DNA from 2 places in the Streptomyces sp. NPDC050085 genome. Region 2 is predicted to be linked to the other one. Evidence: predicted binding sites of a transcription regulator. Region 2 holds the regulator's gene; the other holds the start of a gene.
What was found. The regulator HspR, encoded in region 2, represses chaperone genes until heat shock. The targets are predictions, from matches to a motif close to TTGAGNNNNNNNNNCTCAA.

Region 1: the regulator HspR is predicted to act here: its motif matches at 2,042-2,060, upstream of dnaK (molecular chaperone DnaK).

What each region holds. Positions count from the first base shown of each region.
Region 1 covers NZ_JBITJZ010000001.1:559,938-564,281, reverse strand. Annotated here, with positions in the region: gene ACIBUY_RS02310 (hypothetical protein) at 1-1,540, shown strand, start outside; gene ACIBUY_RS02305 (OsmC family protein) at 1,596-2,021, shown strand; gene dnaK (molecular chaperone DnaK) at 2,138-3,976, shown strand; gene ACIBUY_RS02295 (helix-turn-helix domain-containing protein) at 4,033-4,344, opposite strand, start outside.
Region 2 covers NZ_JBITJZ010000003.1:325,482-329,825, reverse strand. Annotated here, with positions in the region: gene dnaK (molecular chaperone DnaK) at 1-472, shown strand, start outside; gene grpE (nucleotide exchange factor GrpE) at 469-1,155, shown strand; gene dnaJ (molecular chaperone DnaJ) at 1,201-2,382, shown strand; gene ACIBUY_RS13930 (heat shock protein transcriptional repressor HspR) at 2,388-2,846, shown strand; gene ACIBUY_RS13925 (hypothetical protein) at 3,069-4,344, shown strand, end outside.

The sequences.
Region 1 (4,344 bases), on a different contig from region 2:
GGGCTTCGGGCACGTCCCGGCCGCGCAGGGCGAGCGCGTGCAGCCGGACGCGTACGAGCTGGCGGCCCGCTGCGTCGTCGTGCACCGCTTCCAGCAGACGTTCCCGGTCGGACGGCCCCCGGAGGGGCTGCCCGCCGTGTTCCCCGGCGGCGACGAGGAGCAGCTCGCCGCGCGCTGGCGCCGCGACGGCATCCCGCCCGCGTACGCCCACTGCGGTGCGGGCGGGCCCGCCCCCGACCAGCTCCTGACGCCCTGGCCAGGACACGGCCGGGCCCCCGACTGGCAGACGGCCTTCGCGCACGCCCTCACCCGTACGATGTCCGCCGCCATGGACGTCGCGGGCGGCCGGCGTGACGAACTCACGGGCGAGCGCGTGCCGTTGAGGCCCTGGGGGCGCGCGCTCGGCTGGTTCGTGTCGTCGTACCCGCTGCTCGGCGGCATCGCCGCGGGCATGACCCTCGTCGCCGACGCGGAGCTCGCCCGCGCCCACGACATCTCGGTCGCCGCCGTCAACGCGGACCTCGGTGAGATCTACGTCAATCCCCTCAAGCGCCACACCGACGACGAGTGGCGCTTCATCCTCGGCCACGAGATGCTGCACGCCGCCCTGCGCCACGGGGACCGGCGCGGCGCCCGCGACCCGTACCTCTTCAACGTCGCCGCCGACTACGTCATCAACGGCTGGCTGCGCGAGATGCGGATCGGCGAGATGCCCGAAGGGCTGCTGCACGACCCGGAGCTGAGCGGCCTGTCCACCGAGGAGGTGTACGACCGGATCGCCGGGGACCTGCGCACGCGGCGCCGCCTCGCGACGCTGCGCGGCAAGGGGCGCGGCGACATCCTCGGTGAACCGCTCGGCCCCGTAAGGGACTTCGTGGACCTCGACGAGTTCTACCGGCGCGGCCTCGCCCAGGGCCTCGACCTGCACCACCAGCAGGAGCGCGGGCTGCTGCCGCTCGGGCTCGTCGAGGAGATCCGCGCGCTCGCCCACCCGCCGGTGCCGTGGGACGCCCAACTGGCCCGCTGGTTCGACGAGTTCGTGCCCCGGCCCGAGCCCGTGCGCAGCTACGCCCGCCCGGCGCGCCGCCAGGCCTCCACGCCCGACATCCCGCGCGCGGGCCGCTCCTTCCCGCCCGAGGAGATCGCCCGCTGCACGTTCGGCGTCGTCCTGGACACGTCCGGTTCGATGAGCCGGACGCTGCTCGGCAAGGCACTCGGCGCGATCGCCTCGTACGCGCAGGCCCGCGACGTACCGGCCGCCCGCGTCGTCTTCTGCGACGCGAGCCCGTACGACGCCGGATACCTCCCGGCGACGGAGATCGCGAACCGCGTGCGGATCAGGGGACGCGGCGGCACGGTCCTGCAGCCCGGCATCGACCTGCTGCGCCGCGCCGACGACTTCCCGGCGGCCGCCCCGCTGCTGATCATCACCGACGGCGAGTGCGACGTGCTGCGGGTGCCGAGGGAGCACGCCTATCTGGTCCCGCGGGGCGCCCGGCTGCCGTTCACGGCGCGTGGGCCCGTGTTCCAGGTGCAATGAAGGCGGATGTGATCGGATGGGGGCAGAGACAACCGCATCCGAAAGGAACTCCACCGTGGCAACCACGCGCTCCGCACACACCGTGTGGGAAGGCACCCTTCTCGAGGGCAACGGCGTCGTCACCTTCGACTCCTCCGGCATCGGCGAGCAGCCGGTGTCCTGGCCGTCCCGCGCCGAGCAGGCGAACGGGAAGACCAGCCCCGAGGAGCTGATCGCGGCCGCGCACTCGTCCTGCTTCTCCATGGCGCTCTCGCACGGCCTGTCCGGCGCCGGTACGCCGCCCACCAAGCTGGTCACCTCCGCGGACGTGACGTTCCAGCCCGGTGAGGGCATCACCGGCATCCACCTCACGGTCGAGGGCACCGTGCCCGGCCTCGACGAGCAGGGCTTCCAGGCCGCGGCCGAGGACGCCAAGAAGAACTGCCCCGTCAGTCAGGCGCTCACGGGCACGACGATCTCGCTGACGGCCAAGCTCGCCTGATCGCGGGCCCGTCCGCCCCCTTGACGTAGGCCCGCTCAAGTTTTGTGCTGGATTTCCGGACAACCCGGAATGCAGAACGACTTGAGCGGGCCTACTCATGGGACAGGGGGCACGTCATGGCGCGTGCGGTCGGTATCGATCTCGGCACGACGAACTCGGTGGTGGCCGTACTGGAGGGCGGTGAGCCCACCGTCGTGGCCAACGCGGAGGGCGCGCGCACCACCCCCTCCGTCGTCGCCTTCGCCAAGAACAAGGAGGTCCTGGTCGGCGAGGTCGCCAAACGCCAGGCCGTCACGAACGTGGAGCGCACCGCGCGCTCCGTCAAACGCCACATGGGCGACGGGAGTTGGCACTTCCCCGAGAGCGGCGCCATCGACGGGGCCCGCTACAGCGCCCAGGAACTGTCCGCCCGCGTCCTGCAGAAGCTCAAGCGCGACGCGGAGTCCTATCTCGGCGAGGACGTCACCGACGCCGTCGTCACCGTGCCCGCCTACTTCGACGACGCGCAGCGGCAGGCCACCAAGGAGGCCGGCGAGATCGCCGGGCTGAAGGTGCTGCGCATCATCAACGAGCCGACCGCCGCCGCCCTCGCCTACGGCCTCGACAAGGGCGACGAGCAGACGGTCCTCGTCTTCGACCTGGGCGGCGGCACGTTCGACGTCTCGCTCCTGGAGATGGGCGACGGCGTCATCGAGGTCAAGGCGACCAACGGGGACACCCGGCTCGGCGGCGACGACTGGGACCAGCGGGTCGTCGACCATCTCGTGCAGCAGTTCAAGAACGCGTACGGCATCGACCTCGCCAAGGACAAGATGGCGCTGCAGCGGCTGCGCGAGGGCGCCGAGAAGGCGAAGATCGAGCTGTCCTCGTCGAGCGAGACGACGGTGAACCTGCCCTACATCACGGCGTCCGCCGAAGGCCCCCTGCACCTCGACGAGAAGCTGACGCGGGCTCAGTTCCAGGAACTGACAGGGGACTTGCTCGACCGCTGCAAGAAGCCGTTCCACCAGGCCGTGCAGGACGCGGGCATCGAGCTGAAGGACATCGACCACGTCATCCTCGTCGGCGGTTCCACGCGCATGCCCGCGGTCACGGAACTCGTACGGGAGCTGACCGGCAAGGACCCGCACAAGGGCGTCAACCCGGACGAGGTGGTCGCCCTCGGCGCGACCCTGCAGGCCGGTGTCATCCGCGGCGACGTCAAGGACGTCCTGCTGCTCGACGTCACGCCGCTGTCCCTCGGCATCGAGACCAAGGGCGGCGTCATGACGCGGCTCATCGAACGCAACACGACCATTCCGACGAGGCGTTCGGAGATCTTCACCACCGCCACCGACAACCAGCCCTCCGTCGGCATCCAGGTCTTCCAGGGCGAACGGGAGATCGCCGCCTACAACAAGAAGCTCGGCGTCTTCGACCTGACGGGGCTGCCGCCCGCGCCGCGCGGCGTACCGCAGATCGAGGTCACCTTCGACATCGACGCCAACGGGATCATGCACGTCTCCGCGAAGGACCTCGCCACCGGGCGCGAGCAGAAGATGACCGTGACCGGCGGCTCGGCGCTGCCCAAGGACGACATCGACCGGATGATGCGGGAGGCCGAGGCGCACGCCGACGAGGACCGCAAGCGCCGCGAGGCCGCCGAGGCCCGCAACGAGGCGGAGCAGCTCGTGTACCAGACGGAGCGGTTCCTGCGGGACAACGAGGAACGGGTTCCGTCCGAGGTGCGCGGCGAAGTCGACGCCGCCATAGAGGAGTTGAAGGGCGTCCTCGCCGCGGACCCGACCGACACGAACGCCCTCAGGGAGGGGGTGCGGAAACTGGCCACCGTCAGCCAGAAGGTGGGGCAGGCGATGTACCAGGGGGCGGGGGCGGAGAGTACCCCCTCTGAAGACCCGAAGGAGGACGTGGTGGATGCGGAGATCGTCGACGACGAGAAAGGTACGGCCTCGTAGCCGCTGAGCTCACGGGGCTGAGCCCCGGACCCCGCTCCTCAATCGCCGGAGGGGTTTCAATTCAGGCGCGTACGCCACTTCTCAAGGATCTCCACGGTGCGCTCCGCTCCCGCCGCCTGCGCCACCAGGTGGTCGAGCACCTCCAGGTGCACGCCCACCTCCTCGCGCGAGTCCAGGTACAGCGCCCCCGTGACGTACTCGCTGAACACCATGTCAGGCAGCTCCCGCACCGGGAAGCGGAACAGGGTGAACGGGCCGAACGTGCCGGGGTGCGGGCCCGAGGCGAACTCGGCTATCTGGAGCGTGACGTGCGGGAGTCGGGCCGCCTCGATCAGGCGGTCCAGCTGCCCGCGCAGCACGGCGGGGCC
Region 2 (4,344 bases):
GGGCAAGGAGCAGAAGATGACCGTCACCGGTGGCTCCTCGCTGCCGAAGGACGAGGTCAACCGGATGCGCGAAGAGGCCGAGAAGTACGCGGAGGAGGACCACGCCCGCCGCGAGGCCGCCGAGTCCCGCAACCAGGGCGAGCAGCTCGTCTACCAGACCGAGAAGTTCCTCGCGGACAACGCGGACAAGGTCCCCGGCGACGTGAAGACCGAGGTCGAGGAAGCCGTCACCGAGCTGAAGGAAAAGCTCAAGGGCGAGGACACGGCCGAGATCCGCACCGCCACCGAGAAGGTCGCCGCCGTCTCGCAGAAGCTGGGCCAGGCCATGTACGCCGACGCCCAGGGTGCGCAGGCCGCCGGTGGCGCCGACGCGCCCCAGGGTGACGGCCCGAACATGTCCAAGGACGGTGCCGACGAGGACGTCGTCGACGCCGAGATCGTGGACGAGGACCGCAAGGACGGTGCCGCGTGACGGAGGAGACCCCGGGCTTCGAGGAGAACGAGAAGCCTGACGTCCCCTCCGGCGCCACCCCCGACGACGCCGAGACAGTAGCCGGACAGGCCGCCTCCTCCGACAAGGAGGGGGCAGCCCCGGCCGGGGACTCAGCTTCCACCCAACAAGAAGGCGCTGCCGGTCTGACGGCAGCCCTGGACCAGGCACGCGCCGCCCTCGGCGAGCGCACCGCCGACCTCCAGCGCCTGCAGGCCGAGTACCAGAACTACCGTCGCCGTGTGGAGCGGGACCGCGTCACGGTCAAGGAGATCGCCGTCGCGAACCTCCTGACCGAGCTGCTTCCCGTCCTCGACGACATCGGCCGCGCCCGTGAGCACGGCGAACTCGTCGGCGGATTCAAGTCCGTGGGCGACTCGCTGGAGACGGTCGTGGCGAAGCTGGGCCTGCAGCAGTTCGGCAAGGAGGGCGAGCCCTTCGACCCGACGGTGCACGAGGCCCTGATGCACAGCTACGCGCCGGACGTCACCGAGACGACCTGCGTGGCGATCCTGCAGCCGGGTTACCGGATCGGCGAGCGCACCATCCGCCCCGCGCGGGTGGCCGTGGCCGAGCCGCAGCCGGGCGCGCAGGGCGGCAAGTCCGACGAGTCGGCCGACGCGAAGGCCGAGGAGAAGGACAGCGGTGGCCCGGACGAGGGCTGACGTCATACGTACGACAGATACAGGTGAGGAGGGACGTCGAGGCCGATGAGCACCAAGGACTTCATCGAGAAGGACTACTACAAGGTCCTCGGCGTCCCGAAGGACGCCACCGACGCCGAGATCAAGAAGGCGTACCGCAAGCTGGCGCGCGAGAACCACCCCGACGCCAACAAGAACAACCCCAAGGCGGAGGAGCGGTTCAAGGAGATCTCCGAGGCGAACGACGTCCTCGGTGACCCCAAGAAGCGCAAGGAGTACGACGAGGCGCGCGCCCTGTTCGGCAACGGCGGATTCCGTCCGGGGCCCGGCGCGGGCGGCGGCTCGTTCAACTTCGACCTGGGCGACCTCTTCGGAGGCGGCGCCCAGGGCCAGGGCGGGCAGGGCGGTTTCGGCGGCGGCATCGGGGACGTGTTCGGCGGCCTGTTCAACCGGGGCGGCGCGGGCACGGGCACCCGTACCCAGCCGCGCCGCGGACAGGACATCGAGTCCGAGGTGACGCTCAGCTTCACCGAGGCGGTCGACGGGGCGACAGTCCCCCTCCGCATGTCGTCCCAGGCCCCCTGCAAGGCGTGCTCCGGCACCGGCGACAAGAACGGCACGCCGCGCGTGTGCCCGACCTGCGTCGGCACCGGCCAGGTCTCGCGGGGCGGCGGTGGCGGCTTCTCCCTCACCGACCCCTGCGTGGACTGCAAGGGCCGCGGCCTGATCGCGGAAACGCCCTGCGAGGTCTGCAAGGGCAGCGGCCGCGCCAAGTCCTCCCGCACGATGCAGGTGCGCATCCCCGCCGGGGTCTCCGACGGCCAGCGCATCCGTCTGCGCGGCAAGGGCGGACCCGGTGAACGGGGCGGCCCGGCGGGCGACTTGTACGTCGTGGTCCACGTCGACAGCCACCCGGTCTTCGGCCGCAAGGGCGACAACCTCACGGTCACCGTCCCGGTGACCTACCCGGAGGCGGCGCTCGGCGGCGAGGTCAAGGTCCCCACGCTCGGCGGCCCGCCGGTCACCCTGAAGCTGCCCCCGGGCACGCCGAACGGGCGGACGATGCGGGCCCGCGGCAAGGGCGCGGTCCGCAAGGACGGCACCCGGGGCGACCTGCTGGTCACCGTCGAGGTCGCGGTCCCCAAGGACCTTGACGACGAGGCCCGTTCGGCCCTCGAGTCGTACCGCAAGGCGACTGAGGACACCGATGTCCGGGCAGAACTGTTCCAGGCCGCGAAGGGAGCCTGAGCCAGATGGATGGGCAGCATGGTCGACGACGAAGCAACCCGTACGAACTGACCGAAGAGACCCCGGTGTACGTCATTTCGGTGGCGGCCCAGCTGTCCGGCCTGCACCCGCAGACGCTGCGCCAGTACGACCGCCTCGGCCTGGTCTCCCCCGACCGCACGGCCGGGCGCGGCCGGCGCTACTCGGCCCGCGACATCGAACTGCTGCGCACCGTCCAGCAGTTGTCGCAGGACGAGGGCATCAACCTGGCGGGCATCAAGCGCATCATCGAGCTGGAGAACCAGGTGGCCGCGCTCCAGTCCCGGGTGGCGGAACTCTCCGCCGCCGTGGAGGGAGCCGCCGCGGCCATGCAGCAACGTGAGGCGGCGGTGCACGCCTCGTACCGCCGCGACCTGGTCCCGTACCAGGAGGTCCAGCAGACCAGCGCGCTGGTGGTCTGGCGGCCGAAGGGGCCGCGGGACTGAGCTGCTGTGCAACGTGTGAAGGGGCCCCGGAGTCAGCCGACTCCGGGGCCCCTTCACGTTGCCGTCTCCGGCTGTGACGAATGAGGCTGCTGATGCGCTGGGTTCTGGGGGAGGCCTGTGTGTTGGCTGTGCCGGCTGTCCCGTTGCCATGAGAAGGGCATGAGAGTCGTGACGGTCGTAGGGAGCAGAGTGGTTTCGCGTACAGCACGTCACCGGCGTTCGATGAAGCGCCGGATACTCGCAGGGGTTTCCGTCGCCGCGGCGGCCGGGATCGCGGCCGCCGCGGCGTTCGCCATGAACGCCGAGGCCACGTGGACCTCGGCGTGGAGCGTGTCGGCGTCCGGCTGGACTCCGGACGACTCGCCCGGGGTTTCCATGGACCGGCAGGGGGACGCCCTGCTGAGCTGGTCGGCCGGGGACCAGTCCACGACGTACTCCTACAACCGCATCCAGACGCGGGTGAAGTACAGGGACGGCTCGACCGGGGCGATCCGCACGCTGTCGCCGGACGGCGCCGCCGTGGCATGGCCGGAGGCCGACTCCGACGACACCGGTGACTCGGCGGTGGTCTGGCAGCAGGACAGTACGGTCGTCGGCCGTCGCGTCGCGGGCTCCGGCAGCCTCGTCGGGCCGCTGCAGAAGCTGTCCACGTCGGCGCCCGCCACCGACCCGGTCGTGGCCGTCACACCGAGCGGCACCGCGATGGCGGCCTGGACGGAGGTCCGCGACGGAAGCTGGCGCGCGGTCGCCCGCCGGATCTTCATGGACGGCACGCTCGGCTCCGTCATCAACCTCGGCTCCAGCAACGGCGACAAGCCGGCCATCGGCGTCGACCGCAACAGCCAGTTCGTCGTGGCCTGGCCGCGCGGCGCCGACGTGGCGGCCAAGCGGATCACGTCGACGACCGTCTATCCGGCGAAGTTGATCACCACGCCCATCGCCTCGTACGGCGGGTTCGGCATGGTGCGGGTCGGCGTCGACCGGGACGGTGACGCGGTCATCAGCTACCGCTCCGGCGGCGGCACGGTCCCGCAGGTGTGGGCCTCGCGCTGGAGCCGCACCGGGACCCTGTCCTCGCCCCTGCGCATCTCGGCGTCCACCGACAACGCGGGCAACCACCACACGCTCGCCACCGACCTCGAGGGCGACTCGGTGATCGTGTGGACCCGCAACGTCAGCGGCAAGCTCGAACTGCGCGGCCGCACGCTGTCCGCGGGCGGCACCCTGGGCACCGTCACGGCCCTCGGCGCCGGTGACCGCCCCGACCTGGCGCTCGACGACGACGGCGACGGCATGCTCGTCTACGCCACGGTCCTGCCCAAGTCGGCGCCTCCCTACAGCTATACGCAGGTCAGCGCCAAGCTGGTCAGCCGCACCGGCACGTTCGGTACGGCGAAGGTCCTGACGTCGGACGGCCGCGTGCCGCAGGTCGCCGCCCGCCCGGCCGCCCTCTTCACGGTGGACTGGCAGCAGGAGTCGTATCCGTACACGATCAAGT